2 regions of the Streptomyces sp. WMMB303 genome follow, and region 1 is predicted to be linked to the other one. Evidence: riboswitches for the same ligand, from Rfam matches in the RefSeq annotation. Region 1 holds a riboswitch; the other holds the start of a gene.
What was found. A riboswitch is a leader RNA that binds a small molecule or an ion and turns the genes downstream of it on or off. The one in region 1 is predicted to bind cobalamin.
Positions count from the first base shown of each region.

Region 2: another riboswitch for cobalamin. It lies ahead of P2424_RS05435 (cobalamin biosynthesis protein); the one in region 1 lies ahead of P2424_RS24660 (ribonucleoside-diphosphate reductase subunit alpha).

Region 1 is NZ_JARKIN010000001.1:5,679,664-5,683,414, forward strand. Features, by position in the region: gene P2424_RS24650 (YbdD/YjiX family protein) at 1-124, shown strand, start outside; gene P2424_RS24655 (GNAT family N-acetyltransferase) at 214-711, shown strand; cobalamin riboswitch at 873-1,008, shown strand; gene P2424_RS24660 (ribonucleoside-diphosphate reductase subunit alpha) at 1,169-3,604, shown strand; gene P2424_RS24665 (ribonucleotide-diphosphate reductase subunit beta) at 3,604-3,751, shown strand, end outside.
Region 2 is NZ_JARKIN010000001.1:1,183,209-1,186,959, forward strand. Features, by position in the region: gene P2424_RS05425 (inorganic phosphate transporter) at 1-227, shown strand, start outside; gene P2424_RS05430 (hypothetical protein) at 245-457, shown strand; cobalamin riboswitch at 649-774, shown strand; gene P2424_RS05435 (cobalamin biosynthesis protein) at 934-1,908, shown strand; gene P2424_RS05440 (cobyric acid synthase) at 1,905-3,506, shown strand; gene P2424_RS05445 (putative cobaltochelatase) at 3,670-3,751, shown strand, end outside.

The sequences.
Region 1 (3,751 bases):
GTATGTGGCCCATGTGCGCCGGCACCAGGGCCCGGACGCGGAGGTCCCCAGCAGGAAGGAGTTCGAGCGGCGCCGCACCGATGCCCGCGAGAGCGATCCGCGCGAGGGCTTCCGCTGCTGCTGAGCGGGCGCCCGCGGAGCGGTTGACCGCGGCGCCGCCAAACGCCCGGGCGGCGGGCCGCGCTGTCGGTGGTGTGGCGGATGATGGCCGGCATGGACATCACCGTGAGAACGGCCAGGCCCGAGGAGCACCCGGAGCTCGGTGAGTTGGTCGCCCGGGCCTACCTCAGCGGCGGGCTGCTGGACCGCGGAGAGGCGGACCCGTACCTGGAGACCCTGCGGGACGCGGCGGGCCGCGCCGACCACGCGGAGCTGCTCGTGGCCGCGGGGCACCAGGGCGAACTGCTGGGCACCGTCACCTTCGTCGGCCGCGGCGGGCCCTTCGCGGAGCGTGCGCGCGAGGGTGAGGGCGAGTTCCGGATGCTCGGCGTGCGCGAGTCGGCCCGCGGGCGCGGGGTGGGAGAGGCGCTGGTGACGGCCTGCTCGGATCGGGCACGCGCGCTGGGCCTTTCGGGGCTGGTGCTCTCGACCCAGCCGACCATGCACGCCGCCCACCGCCTCTATCGGCGCCTCGGGTTCCACCGGGACCCCGACCGGGACTGGAGCCCGGTCCCGGGCGTCACGCTGTGGGCCTACGCACTGCGCCTGTGAACGCTCCCCCGCCCCGGCCACGCGCCGCGCCCGGTCCGGGTGGCGGGTCTTCGCTCCCGGCCCGCGTGCCGCCCCCGCGGCGCGCCGCGGGGGACGGGAGCCCTTGCCCGACACGACCCGGGGCGGCACAAGATATGGGGTGTCCGCTTAGGCCGAGCACAAGATGTATGGTGTCTCACGGCTGTCGCCCTCGATGCAGGGGAATCCGGTGCGAATCCGGAACTGTCCCGCAACGGTGAGGGGCCGGCGCAAGCCCGCCCGCGAGTCCGAGTACCTGCCGGCGGCGGCCAGACGATCGTCCAGGTCTCGTGGGTTGGACCGGTGGGCGGAGCGCGCCGTGCCCTGAACAGGGGTCCGGGCCCGGGACCGGGCTCGGTGCCCGAGCGGGGCAGCCGGGCGCGCGCCTCTCCCTCCGTGCCGCTGCCCACGGCCAGTGAGCAGCGAGGGAGAGCACCGCGTGACCGTCACCACCGCCCCCACCCTTCCGGCACCCGCCGCCCCCGGCTCCGCCACGGGGGACGAGGCCGCCGAAGACCCTTCGGCCGCCGCATTGCGCGCGACCCTCGCCGCGCTCACCGCCGACCTCCCGGACACGGACCCGGCGCCGGTACTGGCCGCGGCGCTGCGCGGCAGGCAACCGGGCGCGGACGCGGTGGAACTGCGCACCCTGGCCATCGAGTCCGCGGCCAGCCGCATCAGCGAGGACCCCGGGTACTCCCGGCTGGCGGCGCGGCTGCTGACCCTCGCGATCCGGGACGAGGCGGCGGCGGAGGGCGTCGTCTCGTTCTCCGACGCGGTGGCGCTGGGCCACGCGGAGGGGCTGATCGCGGACGGCACGCACGCGTTCGTCCGCCGGCACGCCGATCGGCTGGACGCGCTGGTGCACGAGGCCGTCGAGGACGGCGCCGACGACCGGTTCGGCTACTTCGGGCTGCGGACGGTCCACTCCCGCTATCTGCTGCGGCACCCGCTCACCCGGCGCCCCGTCGAGACGGCGCAGCACTTCCTGCTCCGGGTGGCCTGCGGACTGGCCGCGGACGAGTCGCCGCAGGCCCTCGCGGAGGTGGCGGACTTCTACCGGCTCACCAGTTCGCTCGCCTACCTGCCCTCCTCCCCCACGCTCTTCAACTCCGGCACCCGCCACCCGCAGATGTCCTCCTGCTACCTGCTCGACTCCCCCCAGGACGAGCTGGACTCGATCTACGAGCGCTACCAGCAGGTCGCGCGGCTGTCCAAGCACGCGGGCGGCATCGGCCTGTCGTACTCCAGGATCCGCTCCCGCGGGGCGCTGATCCGGGGCACCAACGGGCACTCGAACGGCATCGTGCCGTTCCTGCGCACGCTGGACGCGTCCGTGGCGGCGGTCAACCAGGGCGGCCGCCGCAAAGGGGCGGCCTGCGTCTACCTGGAGACCTGGCACGCGGACATCGAGGAGTTCCTGGAGCTGCGGGACAACACCGGGGAGGACGCGCGCCGCACCCACAACCTGAACCTGGCGCACTGGATCCCGGACGAGTTCATGCGCCGGGTCGAGGCTGACGGGCAGTGGTCGCTCTTCTCCCCGTCCGAGACGCCGGAGCTGGTGGATCTGTGGGGCGAGGAGTTCGACGCCGCCTACCGCCGCGCCGAGGCCGAAGGGCGCGCGGTCAAACGGCTGCCGGCGCGGCAGCTGTACGGCGCGATGATGCGCACCCTCGCACAGACCGGAAACGGCTGGATGACGTTCAAGGACGCCGCGAACCGCACCTCCAACCAGACCGCGGAACCGGGCAGCATCGTGCACTCCTCGAACCTGTGCACGGAGATCCTGGAGGTCACCGACGACGGGGAGACCGCCGTCTGCAACCTGGGCTCGGTGAACCTGGCCGCGCACCTGAGCGAGGACGACGGCGGCGCGCTGACGGACCGGATGGACTGGGAGCGGCTGGACGCCACGGTCCGCACGGCGGTGACGTTCCTGGACCGCGTGGTGGACATCAACTTCTATCCGACCGGTCAGGCCGCCGCTTCCAACTCCCGCTGGCGGCCGGTGGGCCTGGGGGTGATGGGCCTGCAGGACGTCTTCTTCCGGCTCGGGCTGCCCTTCGACTCCCCGGAGGCCCGCGAGCTGTCCACCCGGATCGCCGAGCGCATCATGCTGGCCGCCTACGAGACGTCCGCCGAACTGGCCGAGCGGCACGGGCCGCTGTCCGCGTGGGAGGCGACCCGCACGGCGCGCGGCGTACTGCACCCCGACCACTATCCGGCGACGGCCGGGGAGCGCGCCTGGCCGCAGCGGTGGGAGGCGCTGCGGCAGCGGATCGCCCGGACCGGGATGCGCAACTCGCTGCTGCTGGCGATCGCGCCGACGGCCACCATCGCCTCGATCGCGGGGGTGTACGAGTGCATCGAGCCGCAGGTCTCCAACCTGTTCAAGCGCGAGACGCTCAGCGGCGAATTCCTCCAGGTGAACACCTATCTGGTCGCGGAGTTGAAGCGGCGGGGGCTGTGGGACGCGCGCGCCCGGGAGGCGCTGCGCGAGGCCAACGGCTCGGTACAGGAGTTGGAGTGGGTCCCCGCGCAGGTCCGCGCGCTCTACCGGACGGCGTGGGAGACCCCGCAGCGGGCGCTGATCGACATGGCCGCGGCCCGCACCCCGTATCTGGACCAGAGCCAGTCGCTGAACCTCTTCCTGTCCTCGCCCACCATCGGGAAGCTCAGCTCGATGTACGCCTACGCCTGGAAGCGCGGCATCAAGACCACGTACTACCTGCGGTCGCGCCCCGCGACCCGGATCGCGCAGGCGGCCGGAGCCACCGCTTCGGTGCCCGCGCCCGCCCCCGCCCTCGCGACGGCCGACGAGGCCCTCGCCTGCTCCCTGGAAAACCCCGAGTCCTGCGAGGCATGCCAGTAATGACGAGCGACCCGACAGCCGCCAAGAACCTGCTCGACCCGGGTTTCGAACTGACGCTGCGCCCGATGCGCTACCCGCACTTCTACGAGCGCTACCGCGACGCGATCAAGAACACCTGGACCGTGGAGGAGGTCGACCTCCACTCCG
Region 2 (3,751 bases), 4.5 Mb from region 1:
CCACCGCGGTGGAGCCCACCGGGATCCCCGGCCCGGCCGCCGAACCGACGGCGGAGCCCGCACCCGTGTCCGTGCCCGCCGGTGTGGTCACCACCGCAGTCCGGGCCGTCGCCCCGCCCCCGCCGCCCGCGGGAGTGGCGGTCGGCTCCGCCGAGGAGGCAGCGGCCTCCGAGACCCCGGCCCCGCATCCGACCGACCGCCCCGCGTCGGCGAGCAGCCTCAGCTAGGCAGAAGGGACGACCGCATGCACATCGACTGGGCCGCGCTCGGCCAGGTCTTCGGCGTCAGCCTGGTGGCGACGGTGGGACTCGTCGGCATCTTCACCCTCGGCATCGTCGCCGGCTCGCCGCGCACCGCCGGCACCGCTCCCACGGCACTGGCCCGCACCGGCGCCTACGCGTGCTATGCGCTGTGCCTGGCAGCGGTGGCGTACGGCATCTACCTGATCGCGGGCTGAGCCCGCTCCCGTCCGGTCGCGGCGGCCCCCGGCAGGGCTGCCACGGCCGGACGAGCCGCGTCGGTGAGGGGGTACGGGAGCATCCCGTACCCCCTCACCGACGGCGCTGCTCGCAGCCCCGTCGCAGGTCAAGGGCGAGTTGACGGGGCCGGACCGGCGTGGTGGACTTCCGGTGCCAAACGGCGGCACGGAGAGGAAGCCGGTGCGAATCCGGCGCGGTCCCGCCACTGTCACCGGGGAGCGCCACCCCCAACGAAGCCACGGCCCGCACGGGCTGGAAGGCGGGGGATGGTGTGGATCCGGGAGCCAGGAGACTCTCGCCGCCGGTCGAGTCGAGCCAGGGCGAGGACCCTGAGTGAGGACGCCGAGATGCGTGGCTGTGCCGCCATATCCGCTGCCGACGTGCCCGCCGCCACCGCGGGGGACACCGTCGCGGGGACCGCTGTCGTGGGTGAGTGCGCCGGATCCGTCCGCTGATGGGCACCGCTGACGTCCGGGTGCGCGGGGTCCTGCTGGGGTTCGCCGCCGACGCGCTGCTGGGCGACCCGCGGCGCGGCCACCCGGTGGCCGTATTCGGCCGGGCCGCCGGAGCGCTGGAGCGCCGCCTGTGGCGCGACCACCGGGGTGCGGGCGCGCTGCACACCCTCCTCGCCGCGGGCGGCGCCGTCGCCGTGGCCGGCGCCGCGCTCCGTGCCGCACGCAGCCGGGCGGCCGCGCCGCTCCCCGAAATCGCCCTGACCGCGGCCGCCACCTGGGCCGTCCTCGGGGGGACGTCGCTGACCCGGGAGGCGCGAGCCGTGTGCGGCGCGCTGGAGGCCGGGGACCTGGAGCTGGCACGCGAGCGGCTGCCCGCGCTGTGCGGGCGCGATCCGCAGCGGCTGGAGGCGCCGGAAGTGGCCCGCGCCGTGGTCGAGTCGGTCGCGGAGAACACCTCGGACGCCGTGGTGGGGGCCCTGGTCTGGGGGGCGCTGGCGGGTGTCCCCGGTCTGATCGGCTTCCGCGCCGTCAACACGCTGGACGCGATGATCGGCCACCGCTCTCCTCGGCACCGCCGCTTCGGCTGGGCCGCCGCGCGGCTGGACGACGTGGCGGGCGGCCCGGGGGCGCGGCTGACCGCCGTGCTGGCCGCGCTCGCCGGCCCCGACCCGCGCGGTGCCCTGTGCGCCTGGCGCGCCGATGCGCACCGCCACCCCAGCCCCAACGCGGGCCCGGTCGAGGCGTCGTTCGCGGGCGCCCTCGGGGTGCGGCTGGGCGGCACCCTCGCCTACGGCGGACGGGTGGAGCACCGGCCCGTCCTCAACGCTTCCGGCCGCGCCGTACGCACCGCCGACATCGAGCGGGCCGTGCGGCTGTCGCGCCGGGTGGGGCAACTGGCCCTGGTGACGAGCTGTCTGACGGGAGCGGCGGTGGGCCGCCTGCGGCAGGGCCGCGCGGTGGGAGGAGCACGGTGAGCGGGCGCGGAACGGGCGGGCTGCTGGTCGCGGGGACGACCTCGGACGCGGGCAAGAGCGTGGTGACGGCGGGCATCTGCCGCTGGCTGGCCCGCAAGGGGATACGCGTCGCGCCGTTCAAGGCGCAGAACATGTCGCTCAATTCCTATGTCACCTCCGACGGGGCGGAGATCGGCCGCGCCCAGGCCATGCAGGCGGCAGCGGCCCGGGTGGAGCCGAGCGCGCTGATGAACCCGGTGCTGCTGAAGCCGGGCGGCGACCGCACCAGCCAGGTCGTCCTGCTGGGCAAGGCGGTCGGTGAGATGTCGGCGCGGGGCTACTTCGGGCGCCACCCGAGCGGCGCGGAGCCCACCGGGGACGGGGTGGACGGCGAGGGCGCGCCGCCCGCGGGGCGCGCGGAGCTGCTGGAGACGGTCGCGGGCTGCCTGGAGGAGCTGCGGCGCACCCACGACGCGGTCGTCTGCGAGGGCGCAGGGAGCCCTGCCGAGATCAACCTGCGGCGCAGCGACATCGTCAACATGGGGCTCGCCCGGGCCTGCCGGCTGCCGGTGCTGGTGGTCGGCGACATCGACCGGGGCGGGGTGTTCGCCTCGCTCTTCGGTACGACGGCGCTGCTGGCGCCGGAGGACCAGGCGCTGCTCGCGGGGTATCTGGTCAACAAGTTCCGCGGCGACGGCTCGCTGCTGGAGCCCGGCCTTCAGATGCTGCGGAGATTGACGGGGCGCCCCACGCTCGGCGTGCTGCCCTACCGACACGGGCTGGGCATCGACGAGGAGGACGGGCTGCGGGTGTCGCTGCGGGGAACCGTGCGCGAGTCCGCCGTCGCCGCGCCGTACGGCGCCGACGTGCTGCGGGTGGCCGTGCTGCCGGTGCCGTTGATGTCCAACTTCACGGATGTGGACGCGCTGGCGGCCGAGCCCGGCGTGGTGGTGCGGTTCAGCGACCGCCCCGAGGAGCTGGCCGACGCGGATCTGGTGGTGGTGCCGGGCACGCGCGGAACGGTCAAGGCTCTGGAGTGGGTGCGGGCACGGGGGCTGGCGGCGGCGCTGGCGCGGCGCGCGGCCGAGGGCCGGCCGGTGCTGGGGATCTGCGGCGGCTACCAGTTGCTGGGCGAGCGCATCGAGGACGACGTCGAGTCGCGGGCGGGCGAGGTCGAGGGGCTCGGACTGCTGCCGGTGCGGGTGCGGTTCGCGCCGGGCAAGACGCTGGCCCGTCCGCACGGAGTCGCGCTGGGCGAGCCGGTGGAGGGGTACGAGATCCACCACGGGGTGGCCGAGGTGCGCGGCGGCGAGCCGTTTCTGCACGCCGCTGACGGGGGTGACGCGGACGGCTGCCGGGTCGGCACCGTGTGGGGCACCCACTGGCACGGCTCGCTGGAGTCGGACGGTTTCCGCCGCGCTTTCCTGCGGCGGGTCGCCGCCGACGCGGGCCGCGCATTCGAACCGGCGCCGGACACCGCGTTCGCGGCGCTGCGAGAGGAGCAGCTCGACCGGCTGGGCGATCTGATCGAGGAGCACGCGGACACGGACGCACTGCTGCGGCTCATCGAAGACGGCGTGCCGGAGGGGCTGCCGTTCGTACCGCCGGGGGCGCCGTGAGAAGCCCCGGGCCCGGGCGGCACGGCACGGCGCGGCAGGCGCGGCACCCCGCGCCACCCGGGGCGCGCGGTTCGGCCGGCCGCCCGCCCGGCAGGGCCGGGCCGGCCGCCTCGGCCCACTCGACCAGCACAGCACGAAAGCCACTCGAAGGAGAGATCAGCGCATGAGCGCCCGGTATCCGTTCACCGCGGTCGTCGGCATGACCGACCTGCGGCTGGCCCTGCTGCTCAACGCCGTCAGCCCGG